Regions from separate parts of the Thioclava sp. GXIMD4215 genome, predicted to be linked through region 1. Evidence: riboswitches for the same ligand, from Rfam matches in the RefSeq annotation. Region 1 holds a riboswitch; the other holds the start of a gene.
The links. A riboswitch is a leader RNA that binds a small molecule or an ion and turns the genes downstream of it on or off. The one in region 1 is predicted to bind thiamine pyrophosphate.
Positions count from the first base shown of each region.

Region 1 (7,331 bases):
CAGCCGATGGCCACCGCCAGACCCAGCCCGATCACCGCCCCGCAGGCGGCCCAGAATGTGGATTGTGCCGCAGAAAAGGTTGCCAGAAAGAAGACGGCAGTTTCGAACCCCTCTTTCAGCACGGCCAGAAAGGCCATCAGCGCAAGGGCGAAGGCCCGCCGCCCGCCAAGGGCTGCCGCAGCCTCGCTTTCCAGACTGCTGCGCATATCGCGGCCATGCTTGTCCATCCACAAGATCATGCCGGTCACGAAGACAATCGCCACTGCCCCGATGACGGTTTCCAGCGCCTCCTGTCGGGCCTGCGGCAGGCTCTGTTCCAGATGGTTTAGCCCGAGCCCTACCGCCAGTGACAGCACGAGTGCGGCAATAACGCCGGTCCACATCGCCCCCAAACCCACCCCGTTGCGACGCAGGAAAGCCGCGATGATCCCCACGATCAGCGAGGCCTCAAGCCCTTCACGCAGCGCGATTACCAAGGTTGCCAACATCGACCAGACCTTTCGACTTGGCCGGAAGGACGGGTCTGGGCCGTCAGACACATCCCTCCTGCGAGATACCGGATTGGCCCTGAATTCCTGACCAATTTACTTACCAATGGCTTCTGCGCCCTTGGCAAAGACCTGTCAAAACACGCTCGCGTGAAGATGACCCAAGGAAATTTCTGTCGGCAAAGCCGCCTGCACCCCAAATAAAAAAAACCCCGCCATCGATGGATGGCAGGGGGTTTCGTTTTTCTGGCAATGGCTTAGCGCAGGATGCGGCCGATCCGTGCGATCCCTTCGTCGATCTGGGCGTCGGTCGCGCAGGAATAGCTGAGCCGCAGGGTGTTCTGGCCCGAGCCATCGGCAAAGAACGCCCCGCCCGGGACGAAGGCGACTTTTTCATCGCGTACCGCTTTCGCCAGCAGATCGGCCCCGTCGAGTTTGGGGTCGAAGGTCAGCCAGATGAACATGCCCCCTTCGGGACGGGTGAAGCTGACCGATGCCGGCATCTCGCGCTCGAGCGCGGCCAGCATCCGGTCGCGACGGCTGGCATAGACCGCCTTGATCTTGGCCACATGCTCGTGGAAGATCGCGCGCGCCACATGGTTTGTCACGATCTGGTTGAGGGTCGGCGAATGCAGGTCGGCGGCCTGTTTCATCAGCACCAGACGGTCGATCACCGGCTTTGCCGCCACAACCCAGCCCACGCGCAGACCGGGCGCCAGCGTTTTCGAGAAAGACCCGCAATAGATGGTGCGGGTGTTCTCGATACCGCCCTTGCGTTCGATGTCCAGCGCAAGGATCGGCGGGATCGCCTCGCCATCGAAACGCAGGTTCTGATAGGCGCCATCCTCGATGATCGCGCAATCCAGCGCCTCGGCCTGATCCAGCAGACGCTCGCGCCCGTCACGGGGCAGGGTCTCGCCCGTCGGGTTGGCAAAATCTGCCGAGAGATAGGCAAATTTTACCGCGCCGCCGGCGGCCTTGGCCTCCGTCTTCAGGGTCTCGGGGTCGATATTCGACATCGGATCCAGCGGGATATAACGCGGCTCATAGGCGTTGAACGCTCCCAAAGCGCCCAGATAGGTCGGGCGCATCACGGCGGCGGTATCGTTTTCGGTCAGGAACAGCTTGCCCAGATAATCCAGCGCCTGCTGCGAACCGGAGGTGATCATGATATTGTCAACGGCACAGGGCACGCCGATCTTTTCCATCTCGCCCACAAGCCATTCGCGCAGCGGGCGATAGCCTTCGGATACCGAATATTGCAACGCCGCATGGCCGTTATTATCGGCCATCGTGGCGGCAAAAGCGTCGGAATAGGCCGCGCTGGGGAAGAGATCGGGGTCGGGAATACCGCCCGCGAAAGAGATGATATCGGGCTGGTCGAGAAGTTTCAGCAGCTCACGGATCTCCGAGGCTTTCATCCGGCCCGCGCGGCGTGCGAGCACTTTCGTCCAGTCCATTTTTCGTCTCCTGCGTCTCGTCTGGCGGATCACGCCCTTGCGTGGCCGCGTGAAATAGAATGCCCAAAGGGCCTGAACGCAGCGTTAGCGCCTAACGGAAGCCTTCGCAAGGCGGGCAGCCGTGATCTGGCGCACAGAAAACCTGCGCCTCAGTCATAAAAACGAGAGCAATATTTCGAATGCGGCACTGTGGGCGCACAAAAATTTCTGCGCCCACAGTTTTAGGCGTTAGCCTTCGGTCGGTTCGGGGATGTAAAGCGCCCCGCCCTCGCGGAATTTCTCGGCCATCTTGCCCATGCCCTCCTGCCGCTGGGCCTCGGCGCGGATGTCATGGCTGATCTTCATGGAGCAGAATTTCGGCCCGCACATCGAACAGAAATGCGCCACCTTATGCGCCTGCGCGGGCATGGTCTCGTCATGCATCTCGCGCGCGGTATCGGGGTCGAGCCCGATGTTGAACTGATCTTCCCAGCGGAATTCAAACCGCGCACGGCTGATCGCGTCATCGCGCCGCTGCGCCCCCGGATGGCCCTTGGCAAGATCGGCGGCATGGGCGGCCAGCTTATAGGTGATCACCCCCGTCTTCACATCGTCACGGTCGGGCAGGCCAAGGTGTTCCTTGGGCGTCACATAGCACAGCATCGCCGTGCCGAACCAACCGATCATCGCAGCACCAATGGCCGAGGTGATATGGTCATAGCCCGGCGCGATATCGGTGGTCAGCGGTCCAAGCGTATAGAAGGGCGCCTCGTGGCAGTGCTTGAGCTGCTCGTCCATATTGGCCTTGATCTTATGCATTGCCACATGGCCCGGCCCTTCGATCATCACCTGACAATCCTTGGCCCATGCGATCTTGGTCAGCTCGCCCAAGGTGCGCAGCTCGGCAAATTGCGCCTCGTCATTGGCATCGGCAATCGAGCCCGGACGCAGGCCGTCCCCCAGCGAGAAGCTGACATCATAGCGGCGGCAGATATCGCAGATCTCGTCGAAATGCTCGTAAAGGAAGCTTTCGCGGTGATGATGCAGGCACCATTTCGCCATGATCGACCCACCGCGCGACACAATCCCTGTGACGCGTTTGGCGGTCATCGGGATCATATGCAGACGCACGCCCGCATGGATGGTGAAGTAATCGACCCCCTGCTCTGCCTGTTCGATCAGCGTGTCGCGGAAGATCTCCCATGTCAGATCCTCGGCCACGCCGCCCACCTTTTCCAGCGCCTGATACAGAGGCACCGTGCCGATCGGGACCGGCGAGTTGCGGATGATCCAGTCGCGGATATTGTGGATATTGCGCCCCGTCGAGAGGTCCATCACCGTGTCCCCGCCCCAGCGGATCGCCCAGACCATTTTTTCGACTTCCTCTTCCATCGAAGAGGTCACTGCCGAATTGCCGATATTGGCGTTGATCTTCACCTTGAAGTTGCGCCCGATGATCATCGGCTCAAGCTCGCGGTGGTTGATATTGGCGGGAATGATCGCGCGGCCTTCCGCGATTTCCTGACGCACGAATTCCGGCGTCACCAGATCGGGGAGGTTTGCACCCATCGGGTCACCATCGCGGGTATAGGCGGCCATACGGCCCTCATTCTCGCGGATGGCGACGAATTCCATCTCGGGGGTGATCACCCCTGCCCGCGCATAGGCGAGCTGCGTCACGGCGCGGTCACCAATCGCGCGCAGCGGCGGACGCTGCACGGGGAACGGCGCCACGAGGCGGTCGCCCTTGGCAAAGCCGTTATCGGCATCGGTGATGGCGCGGCCCTCATATTCCTCGATCTCGCCGCGCGCCTGCAGCCAGCCGCCACGGGTCTCGGGCAGGCCCTTGGTAATGTCGATCTCGGCCAGCGGGTCGGTATAGGGGCCCGAGCTGTCATAGACGCACAGCGCCTCCTCGTTCGAGATCTCGATCTCGCGCATGGGCACGCGCAGCGCGTGGATCTGGCCTTCCTTATGCACCTTGCGCGAGCCGATCAGCGCGCCGGTGGTAATCGTCGGGACGATATCTTTCATGTCGGTCTCCTCTTTCGAAAAGACCCAACCAAAAACTGCGAGGGAATAGGCCACTGCGGGCCGCAAGGGCCAAAGCGGCCCGAAAGGACCGCCCATAGGATATGGAATGCGGAATTGCCCTTCGGTCTTCCTACGCCAGCATCAACTGGGTCAGGTTCAAAGGGTCGCGTCACCGGAATTGCTTCCAATCAGCCTCTCAGTCCCTTAGGCGGGACTCCCCTGACAGGGCCGGAGATTTGCCGAAATAAGATGCGCCGTCAATGGCTATTCACAGATTGGCGCTGTGCAAGGCTGGCCAAAACCGCTCAGGCAGCGCCCGCCGCCGCAACGAAGTCTTTGATAAGAGACGCCTCTTTCACTCCGGGCGCGGACTCGACACCCGAAGACACATCCAGCTGATTGGCCCCTGTGCGCGCAATCGCCAAGGCGACATTCTCGGGGGTCAGCCCGCCCGCCAGCATCCACGGCTTGGACCATTTGCGTCCCGCAATCAGCGTCCAGTCGAACGGCAGCCCGTTACCGCCGGGCAAAGCGGCCCCTTTCGGGGCTTTGGCATCCACAAGGATCTGGTCGGCCACGGCCTCATAGGCGGGGATCGCCTCAAGGTCCGAAGGCTCGGCCACGCCCAGAGCCTTCATCACCGGCAGACCATAGCGGGCACGTATCTCGGCCACACGCTCGGGCGTTTCCTTGCCGTGAAGCTGGAGCATATCAAGGGGAACCTGCGCCGTGATGGCATCAAGCTCGGCATCTGTTGCATTGACCACCAGCGCGACCTTGGCCACGCCCAGCGGCACCATCAGCGCCAGCTCGCGCGCCTGAGCAATCGTCACATGGCGCGGCGACTTCGGGAAGAAGACAAAACCAGCATAGGCCGCACCACTCCGGGATACGGCCTCGACATGGGCGGGCTTGCTAAGACCGCAGATTTTGACGCGGGGGGCCATAGAGGATCAGCGGGCCGAGGGCGCGCGCTCCAGAACCGCCAGAACATCATCCTGCGGGCCTTCATGGCGCTGCTTGAGATGCCCCAGCTCACGCTCCAGCGCCTTGGCCTTACGGGCCTCTTGTGCGCCGCGCGAGCGGATGCGGTATTCCCGCGCCCATTCCCACACGAAGCCGATCAAGAGCCCCAGCAGAACGCCCGTCATGATCGCCACAAACAACGGCACCTGTAACGACCAGCCAAATCCCAGCACCCCTGCCGTTTCTTCCGGCAGCAGGCGCAGCGTGACGATCTGCGTGTTCGACAGAGCGATGACGATAAGAACGACCGCAAGGATCGCAAGGATGGCGTAACGCAGGGCGCGGATCATGTTTATTCTTCCTCCACCCCGTTCAGACGGTCGCGCAGCAGCTTGCCGGTCTTGAAGAACGGGACATGTTTCTCGTTGACATCAACGGAATCGCCAGTGCGCGGGTTCCGTCCCGTGCGTGCATCCCGTTTCTTGACGGAAAAGGCACCGAAACCGCGCAGCTCGACCCGGTCTCCACGGGCCATCGCTTCGATGATCTCCTCGAAAATCGTATTCACGATCTTCTCGACATCGCGTTGGAAGAGATGCGGATTATCTTCGGCAATTTTTGCGATCAGCTCGGACCGGATCATGTAAGAATTCCCCCTGCGAGAATTGGCGGTGCTGTTCTGACTATAGGCAGAATTTTCGGCATGACAAACAGCAAAGCACTGTAATAACTACCTGATTAGCGATCAAGCGGCCTTGCGCGCGAAAATTTACCTGTCTTCCCTTCCCCAAATGCCTTTTCCTTGGGCAAAATCTGCACATGTGAAGCTTTTATAAATAAAAACCCCGCCCGGTACAACCGGACGGGGTAAAGATCTGAAACCAGATCCGGAGAGGAGGATTACTCCTCGCCCTTCAGAGCTGCGCCGAGGATATCGCCCAGCGATGCGCCCGAATCGGACGAACCGTACTGTTCCACGGCTTCTTTCTCTTCTGCGATCTCGCGCGCTTTGATCGAGACGCCCAGACGACGGGTTTTCGAGTCGACATTGGTCACGCGCACATCGACGTGATCGCCAACTTGGAAACGCTCGGGGCGCTGGTCAGCGCGGTCACGTGCGAGGTCCGAACGACGGATGAAGGATTTCATGCCGTTATATTCGACTTCGATGCCGCCATCTTCGATCGCGGTCACGTTCACGGTGATCACCGAACCACGCTTCACGCCGTCAACTGCGTCGGAGAAGGTGTCTGCGTCCAGAGCTTTGATCGAGAGCGAGATACGCTCTTTCTCGATGTCCACTTCGGTGACAACGGCCGAAACCATATCGCCTTTGCGGTAGTTCTGGATCGCGTCTTCGCCGCGCTGTTCCCACGACAGGTCGGACAGGTGAACCATGCCGTCGATGTCGTTGTCGAGGCCGATGAACAGACCGAATTCGGTGATGTTCTTGACTTCGCCTTCGATCTGGGTGCCGACCGGATGGGTCTCTGCGAAGACTTCCCACGGGTTACGCATGGTTTGCTTGAGGCCAAGCGAAACGCGGCGCTTCTGGGTGTCGATTTCCAGAACCATGACGTCGACTTCCTGGCTCGTCGAAACGATTTTGCCGGGGTGGACGTTTTTCTTGGTCCAGGACATTTCGGAGACGTGAACCAGACCTTCGACGCCTGCTTCCAGCTCGACGAATGCACCGTAATCGGTGATGTTGGTCACGCGGCCCGAATGCACCGAACCCAGCGGGAACTTCGCTTCGACCGAATCCCACGGATCCGCTTGCAGCTGCTTCATGCCCAGCGAGATGCGGTGGGTGTCTTTGTTGATCTTGACAACCTGGACCTTCACGGTCTCGCCGATCGTCAGGATCTCGGACGGGTGGTTCACACGGCGCCATGCCATGTCGGTGACGTGCAGCAGGCCGTCAACGCCGCCCAGATCAACGAAGGCACCGTATTCGGTGATGTTCTTGACCACGCCTTCGACAACCTGACCTTCGGTGAGGTTCGCGATGACTTCGGCACGCTGTTCAGCACGCGACTCTTCGAGGATCGCACGGCGCGACACAACGATGTTGCCACGGCGACGGTCCATTTTCAGGATTTGGAAGGGCTGCTTCAGACCCATCAGCGGGCCGGCATCGCGCACGGGGCGCACATCGACCTGAGAGCCCGGAAGGAACGCAACCGCGCCGCCCAGATCCACGGTGAAACCGCCTTTGACGCGACCGAAGATTGCGCCTTCGACGCGCTCCTCTTTTGCGTAGGCTGCTTCGAGACGGTCCCAAGCTGCTTCGCGGCGAGCCTTGTCGCGCGAGATAACAGCTTCACCACGTGCGTTTTCAACGCGATCGAGGAAGACTTCGACTTCGTCGCCGACTTCGATCTGCGGAGCTTCGCCCGGGTTT
Region 1 covers NZ_CP149517.1:319,243-326,573, forward strand. The annotation lists gene efeU (iron uptake transporter permease EfeU) at 1-488, opposite strand, end outside; gene WDB86_RS18020 (PLP-dependent aminotransferase family protein) at 746-1,948, opposite strand; gene thiC (phosphomethylpyrimidine synthase ThiC) at 2,177-3,961, opposite strand; TPP riboswitch at 4,072-4,192, opposite strand; gene WDB86_RS18030 (phosphoribosylanthranilate isomerase) at 4,267-4,908, opposite strand; gene WDB86_RS18035 (LapA family protein) at 4,915-5,277, opposite strand; gene ihfB (integration host factor subunit beta) at 5,280-5,570, opposite strand; gene rpsA (30S ribosomal protein S1) at 5,828-7,331, opposite strand, start outside.

Region 2 (7,331 bases), on a different replicon from region 1:
GTCAGATATTCCGGCCCGTTCTCGCCCATGACGATCTCGTCGGCATTCTCGATGCCGGTCAGATTGGCGGCATCCATGCCCTCGCCGATCTCGACGCCTTTCACGGCATTGATCGACATCATCGCCGCCGCCAGATCAGTATCCATCTTGGCATAGATCGGCGCGCCAAGCCCTGCGGGAACGCCGGTGGCCACCACCTCGATCTTGGCGCCGACCGAGGAATGCTGCTTGCGGATCGCCTGCAGGTAATCGGCCCATTCATCGACCACATCCGCATCGGGGATGAAGAAGGGGTTCTGCAGGATCTGGGCTTCGTCGAACCGCGCGCGGTTGATATGTTTCACGCCCATCTGCACCATATAGCCGGTGATCTTCAGATCGGGCACCAGCTGGCGCAGCACGGCCTGCGCGACACCCCCTGCCGCCACCCGCGCCGCCGTTTCCCGCGCCGAAGACCGTCCGCCGCCACGGTAATCGCGGATGCCGTATTTCTGGAAATAGGCCAGATCGGCATGACCGGGGCGGAACTGGCGGGCGATCTCGCCGTAATCCTTCGACCGCTGGTCGGTATTCTCGATCATCAGCTGGATCGGGGTGCCGGTGGTTTTTCCCTCGAACACGCCCGACAGGATACGCACCGCATCGGGTTCCTTGCGCTGGGTGGTTTCTTTCGACTGGCCCGGACGGCGGCGGTCAAGGAAGACCTGAATGAACTCTTCCGAGATCTCGATCCCCGGAGGGCAGCCATCCACCGTCGCACCAAGCGCCGGCCCGTGGCTTTCGCCCCAAGTGGTCACGCGGAACAGATGTCCGAAGGTATTATACGACATGAGGCATCTCCCTGTTATGCGCGCCAGATCCGGCAAAAGCTCCTGCGGCGGTCGATTCCAGCCTGCATAAAAGCCCGGCACCGATGTAGCAACTGCATCCCCTCTAGGCAATCAGGGCTGAAGATATCATGATGGGCATGCTTGGGTTTTAATGGCCTCGCCCGGGCCGATCACCTATAGGCAGACTGAAAGCATCACAAAGGGGGAGAGTGTTGCATGGTTCATAAACGCGTATCACTGACGACGCAGATCATGGTTGCGATGGGCGCGGGCATCGTTCTGGGGGTCATTTTCAACCAGATCCAATCCGGTTTCATTTCGACCTATATCACCGGCGGCCTTCTCGCGATGATCGGGAAGATGTTTGTCAACGCGCTGAAAATGCTGGTGGTGCCGCTGGTCTTCTTCTCGCTGATCTGCGGCGTGACAGGGATCGGCGATATCCGCGTGCTGGGGCGTGTTGGCGGCAAAAGCTTCGGGCTTTATATCGTGACCACCGCCATCGCCATCGCGATCGCCATTCTCATCGCCAAGATTGTCGGGCCGGGCCAAGGCTTCACAATGGAGGGCATCGACACCTCGGGCATTAGTGCCAAAACGGCCCCTTCGGTCTGGGATGTCTTCGCCTCGATCGTGCCGACCAATCCGGTTCAGGCCTTTGCCAGCGGCGAGATGTTGCAGATCATCTTCTATACCATCGTGCTGGGCGTGGCAGTGCTGATGCTGGGCGAGAAATCGGATAAATTCGTCGAGGGCTGTGAATATATGAACGAGGTGATGATGAAGATCGTCTCCATCGTCATGGCCTTCGCGCCTTTGGGCGTGTTCTGCCTGATCACCAAGACCTTCGCAGAACAGGGGATCGACCTGTTCCTGCCGGTGCTGGCCTATGTGCTGACCCTGACCGGCGCGCTTCTGCTGCACCTGTTTGTCACGCTGATGGTGATCTTGAAGCTGTTCTCGGGGCTGAGCCCGATCACCTTCATTCGCAAGATCCGTCCGGCACAGATCTTCGCCTTCTCGACCGCCTCCTCGAATGCCACCATTCCGGTGACCCTGCGCTGCGTGACCGAGCGTATGGGCGCGCGCAATTCGGTGGCGTCGTTCTGCATTCCTTTCGGGGCCACGATCAACATGGACGGCACCGCGATCATGCAGGGTGTGGCCACGGTCTTTCTGGCCAATGTCTACGGCATCGATCTGGGGCTGACCGGCTACCTGACCGTGATCGCTATGGCGGTTCTGGCCTCGATCGGCACCGCAGGCGTGCCCGGCGTGGGGCTTGTCATGCTGACGATGGTGCTGGGACAGGTCGGCCTGCCGATCGAGGGCATCGCGCTGATCTTGGGCGTTGACCGGCTGATGGATATGATCCGCACCGCCGTCAATATCACAGGGGATGCCGTGGTGACCGCCATTGTGGCCAAAACCGAAGGCCAGCTTGACATCGCCACCTACGAGAACCCTCTTGCAGGCACCGCGGATGACGATCTGGGCATCGACCCCGCCGCCGAAGAGAAACTGGCCCATCTGGCCCGCCCGCATTAAGCGGCGCGCTCCGGTTTGAGCGGCCAGTACGACACGGCAGGGGGCGCTTGCCCGAATGCGGCCCCTGCACTAGAACAGCCCTATCACCTCGGGGTGCCGGTTTGGTCCGGCTGAGATGCCAAAGGCGAACCCGTCGAACCTGAACCGGCTAGCACCGGCGGAGGGAAGGTCACGGGACTGTCGCGCCCTCCTTCCCCTGCGGATTGGAGGAGCATAGATGAAACGACCCCTTACGGCCCTTCGCCTTGTGGCGGGCACAGCCCTTCTGGCAGCCACGACCGGCGGCGCTCAGGCCGAAGACCTGCCCGTTCTCACGGTCTATGCGCCCGATTATTTCACCTCGGAATGGGGTCCCGGCCCGCAGATCGAAAAAGGGTTCGAGGCCAGATGCGGCTGCGACCTGCAATTCGTGGCCGGTGACGTGCTTTCGCGCCTCATGCTCGAAGGCGACAAGACCAAAGCGGATATCGTGATCGGCCTCAATACCGACCAAACCGCCCGTGCCCGCAAGACCGGCCTCTTTGCGCCCTCGCATGAAGACAATTCGCGCCTGACCCTGCCGATCAAATGGACCGATGACACCTTCATCCCGTTCAACTGGGGCGAAACCGCCTTTGTCTATGACAAGACCAAGCTGAAAAACCCGCCGAAAAGCTTCGAGGAACTGCTGGATGCCCCCGATAATCTGAAGATCGCCATCCAGGACCCGCGCTCGTCCGTTTCGGGGCTGGCGCTGCTGCTCTGGGTCAAGGCCGTCTATGGCGATCGCGCGCCCGAAGCATGGGCCAAGCTCAAACCCAAAGTGCTGACCGTGACCCCCGGCTGGTCGGAAAGCTACGGCCTCTTCACGGATGGCGAGGTGGATATGGTGCTGTCCTATACCACATCGCCGGCCTATCACATCATCGCCGAGCATGATGACACCAAAGCCGCCGCGATCTTCCCGGAAGGCCATTATTTCATGGCCGAGCTGGTGGGGCAGCTGAAAACCTCCAAACATCCCGAACTGGCACAGGATTTCATGGATTACGTGCTGTCGGATGATTTCCAGGGGATGATCGCCACCGCCAACTGGTCCTATCCGGCCATCATCAAAGAAGGCTTCCTGCCGCCCGAATTCGCCAGCCTGCCGCGCCCGAACAAGACCATCTTCTATAGCGAAGACGAGGCCGAGGCCCTGCGCCAGCCCGCACTGGACGAATGGCTCGCCGCGTTCCGCTGATTGCGGCTTGCGTCGCTCTGGTCCCCGCGCTTCTGGTGCTGGGGCCGATCCTGATGACCGCCCTGCACGGGGGCGGTCTTACGGGGTTGCGCGGGTCGGACCTGCAGGCGCTGTGGTTCACACTCTGGCAGGCGGCGGCGTCGGCGCTGATCTCCTGTGTGCTGGCGGTGCCTCTGGCGCGGGCGCTTGCGCGGCGGCGGTTTATCGGGCGCAGCGTGCTGATCACCGCACTTGGTGCGCCCTTCATCCTGCCGGTCATCGCCGCCATTCTGGGACTGCTGGCGGTCTTCGGCCGTAGCGGGCTGCTCAATCAGGCGCTCGGCGCGCTCGGTCTGCCGACAATGGCCATCTATGGCGCGCATGGGGTCATTCTGGCCCATGTGTTCTTCAACCTGCCACTGGCCACCCGCATGGTGCTGCAAGGCTGGCAGGCCATCCCCGCCGAACGCCTGCGCCTTGCCATGATGCTGGATTTCGACGGCCCCGCCCGACGCCGCCACATCGAAACCCCGATGCTGCGCGCCACCCTGCCCGGCGCCTTCATCGCCATCTTCCTCGTCTGTCTGGGCAGCTTCGCCGTTGCGCTGACCTTGGGCGGAGGCCCCTCGGCCACCACGGTCGAGCTGGCCATCTACCAAGCGTTCCGCTTCGATTACGATACAGGCCGCGCCGCAAGCCTCGCGCTGGTGCAGGTCGCGCTCTGCGTGCTGGCCGTCGGGATCGGGGCCAAGATCTCGGCCCCCACGGGCTTCGGCGCAGGGCTGGACCGCCCCACTCTCTATGGCCCGTCAAGCCTCTGGCAACGGTCGGGCGATGCAGCCATCATCGTCCTTGCCGCACTGTTTCTTCTGCTGCCCATCGGTTTGATCCTCTGGCGTGGCCTGCCCGCCTTTCCGGCCCTGCCCCTTATGGTCTGGAAAGCCGCGGCCACCTCGCTGACCATCGCACTCGGCTCCACCGTGCTGGCGCTGGCATTGGCCCTTCCTCTGGCACTGGCGGCCCCGCGCCATCGCTGGGCGGAAGGCTCCGCCATGCTGCCACTGGCCGCCTCGGGGCTGGTGCTGGGCACAGGACTTTTCCTGCTGATCCAGCCCTTTGCCGCACCGACAAGCCTCCTCGTGCCGGTCACACTGGTGGTCAACGCCACGCTGTCCCTGCCCTTCATCACCCGCCTTCTGCTGCCCGAAATCCAATCCCTGCAAGCCGATTACGACCGGCTCGCCACGTCCTTGGACCTAAGCGGATGGGCCAAATTGCGGCGGCTCACCCTGCCCCGCCTCGCCCGCCCCTTGGGCTTTTCCGCAGGGCTGGCCTGCGCCTTCTCGATGGGCGATCTGGGTGTCATCACGCTCTTCTCCGATGGCCAGACCCGCACCCTGCCGCTGGCGATCTTCCAGCTGATGGGCAGCTACCGGCTGGATCAGGCCGCCGCCGCCGCCACATTGCTTCTGACACTCACCTTCGGGCTCTTCGCCCTTTTCGACCGGATCGGACATCATGCTGACCCTCGATAACCTGCGCCTGACGCAAAACGACTGGCACCTCGAGGCCAACCTGAGCATCGAACAAGGCCAGCATACCGCACTGATCGGGCCTTCGGGCGCGGGCAAATCCACCCTGCTTGCCGCCATTGCCGGCCTCTTCGCGCCGGAACGGGGACGTGTGCTCTGGCAGGGGCAGGATCTTGTCCAGATCCCGCCGGGCAAACGCCCGCTCTCGATCCTGTTTCAGGACCAGAACCTGTTCCCCCATCTCAGCATCGCGCAAAATCTCGGCCTCGGAATCTCGCCGCGCCTGCGCCTCTCGCCCGAAGATCACCAGCGCATCGAAAACGTCCTTGCCGCCACGGGCCTGCAGGATCTGGGCACCCGCCGCCCCGCCGAACTCTCGGGCGGTCAGCAAAGTCGCGCAGCCCTTGCCCGCGCGCTCCTGCGCAACCGCCCCCTCCTCCTCCTCGACGAGGCCTTCGCAGCCCTCGGCCCCGCATTGAAAACCGAGATGCTCCACCTCACCGAAACCCTCGCCAGACACCATGATTTCACCATCCTCATGGTCACCCATGACCCCGAAGATGCGCAAAAACTCTGCCCGCAAACGATCCTTGTGGCCGACAGCCACGCCGAGCCACCACAGCCCACAAAGGGCCTCCTGTCCCACCCCCCCGAAGCGCTCCGCCGCTATCTCGGAACGCCTGCTTCCAGCTGCTAGAAATATCCTCAGGGGGTGAATTTGCGGGAAACGCAAAGAGGGGGCGCGAGCGCCCCCTGCTTCCCGTCGGCAGAGACCGACCTCAGTATTGCACGACCGCGCGGATCGACTTGCCCTCATGCATCAGGTCGAAGCCGTGGTTGATCTCCTCCAGCTTCAGAACATGGGTGATCATCGGATCAATCTCGATCTTACCATCCATATACCAGTCAACGAATTTCGGCACATCGGTCCGGCCCTTGGCGCCCCCAAAGGCGGTGCCCTTCCAGACGCGGCCGGTGACCAGCTGGAACGGACGGGTCGAGATCTCGGCCCCTGCAGGCGCCACGCCGATAATCACCGACACACCCCAGCCACGATGCGAACATTCCAGCGCATCGCGCATAACCTTGACGTTACCCGTCGCATCGAAGGAGTAATCCACGCCGCCGATCTGGTCATCGCCCTTCTTGGTCAGATTGACGATCTCCTGCACCACGCTGCCCTCGATCTTCGAGGGATTTACGAAATGCGTCATGCCGAACTTCTTGGCCATTTCGGCCTTGTCATCATTCAGGTCGACGCCGATGATCATATCGGCTCCCGCCATCCGCAGCCCCTGAATGACGTTCAGACCGATCCCGCCCAAGCCGAACACTGCCGCGGTCGAGCCGATCTCGACACCTGCGGTATTGATCACCGCACCGATGCCGGTGGTCACGCCGCAGCCGATATAGCAGATCTTGTCGAAAGGCGCGTCCTCACGCACTTTCGCCAGCGCGATTTCCGGCATCACGGTATGCTGGGCAAAGGTCGAACAGCCCATGTAGTGATAGATCGGCGTGCCATCCAGCATATGGAAGCGCGTCGTCCCATCGGGCATCAGCCCCTGACCTTGGGTATTGCGGATCGCGGTGCACAGGTTGGTCTTGCCTGAGCGGCAGGAGGGGCACTCGCGACACTCGGGCGTATAGAGCGGGATCACGTGATCGCCCGGTTTCAGCGTGGTCACGCCCTCACCCACCTCGATCACGACGCCCGCGCCCTCATGGCCGAGAATCGACGGAAACAGCCCCTCGGGGTCCGCGCCCGAGAGCGTGAAGGCATCCGTATGGCACAGGCCCGTGGCCTTGATCTCGACCAACACCTCCCCCTTCTTCGGCGGATCAAGCTCCACTTCCATAATTTCCAAGGGCTTACCTGCCTCTAGTGCAACAGCAGCACGGGTTCTCATTGGCCTTCTCCGTCATATGGAATTTTATCCGAACCTGAGGCACAATGCGCGCAAACACAAGCAAGAGAGCGACATGTTGACCCGAGTTTACGCCTTCGCAGCGATTGGCCTATTGGCCGCCTGCCAGCCTTCCCAACAAGAACTGGCCCCGACCCCGATCCTCCCCGAATCAGCTCAAGCCCTGATCCAGCCGGAAAATTCCGCCGACGGGCTGAACGAGCGCGAGCCCGATCTCTGCGGGGCCAAAGCCTATTCCTATGTGCTTGGCCAGCCGGGCAGCGTCGTCTCGACCCTGCCGCTTGGTGACACG
Region 2 covers NZ_CP149515.1:2,418,961-2,426,291, reverse strand. The annotation lists gene aroC (chorismate synthase) at 1-830, opposite strand, end outside; gene WDB86_RS12085 (dicarboxylate/amino acid:cation symporter) at 1,047-2,378, shown strand; TPP riboswitch at 2,458-2,561, shown strand; gene thiB (thiamine ABC transporter substrate binding subunit) at 2,596-3,600, shown strand; gene WDB86_RS12075 (thiamine/thiamine pyrophosphate ABC transporter permease ThiP) at 3,579-5,114, shown strand; gene WDB86_RS12070 (ATP-binding cassette domain-containing protein) at 5,098-5,808, shown strand; gene WDB86_RS12065 (S-(hydroxymethyl)glutathione dehydrogenase/class III alcohol dehydrogenase) at 5,891-7,021, opposite strand; gene WDB86_RS12060 (hypothetical protein) at 7,095-7,331, shown strand, end outside.
Region 2: linked by a shared signal. The riboswitch ahead of thiB (thiamine ABC transporter substrate binding subunit) and the one ahead of thiC (phosphomethylpyrimidine synthase ThiC) in region 1 are both predicted to bind thiamine pyrophosphate.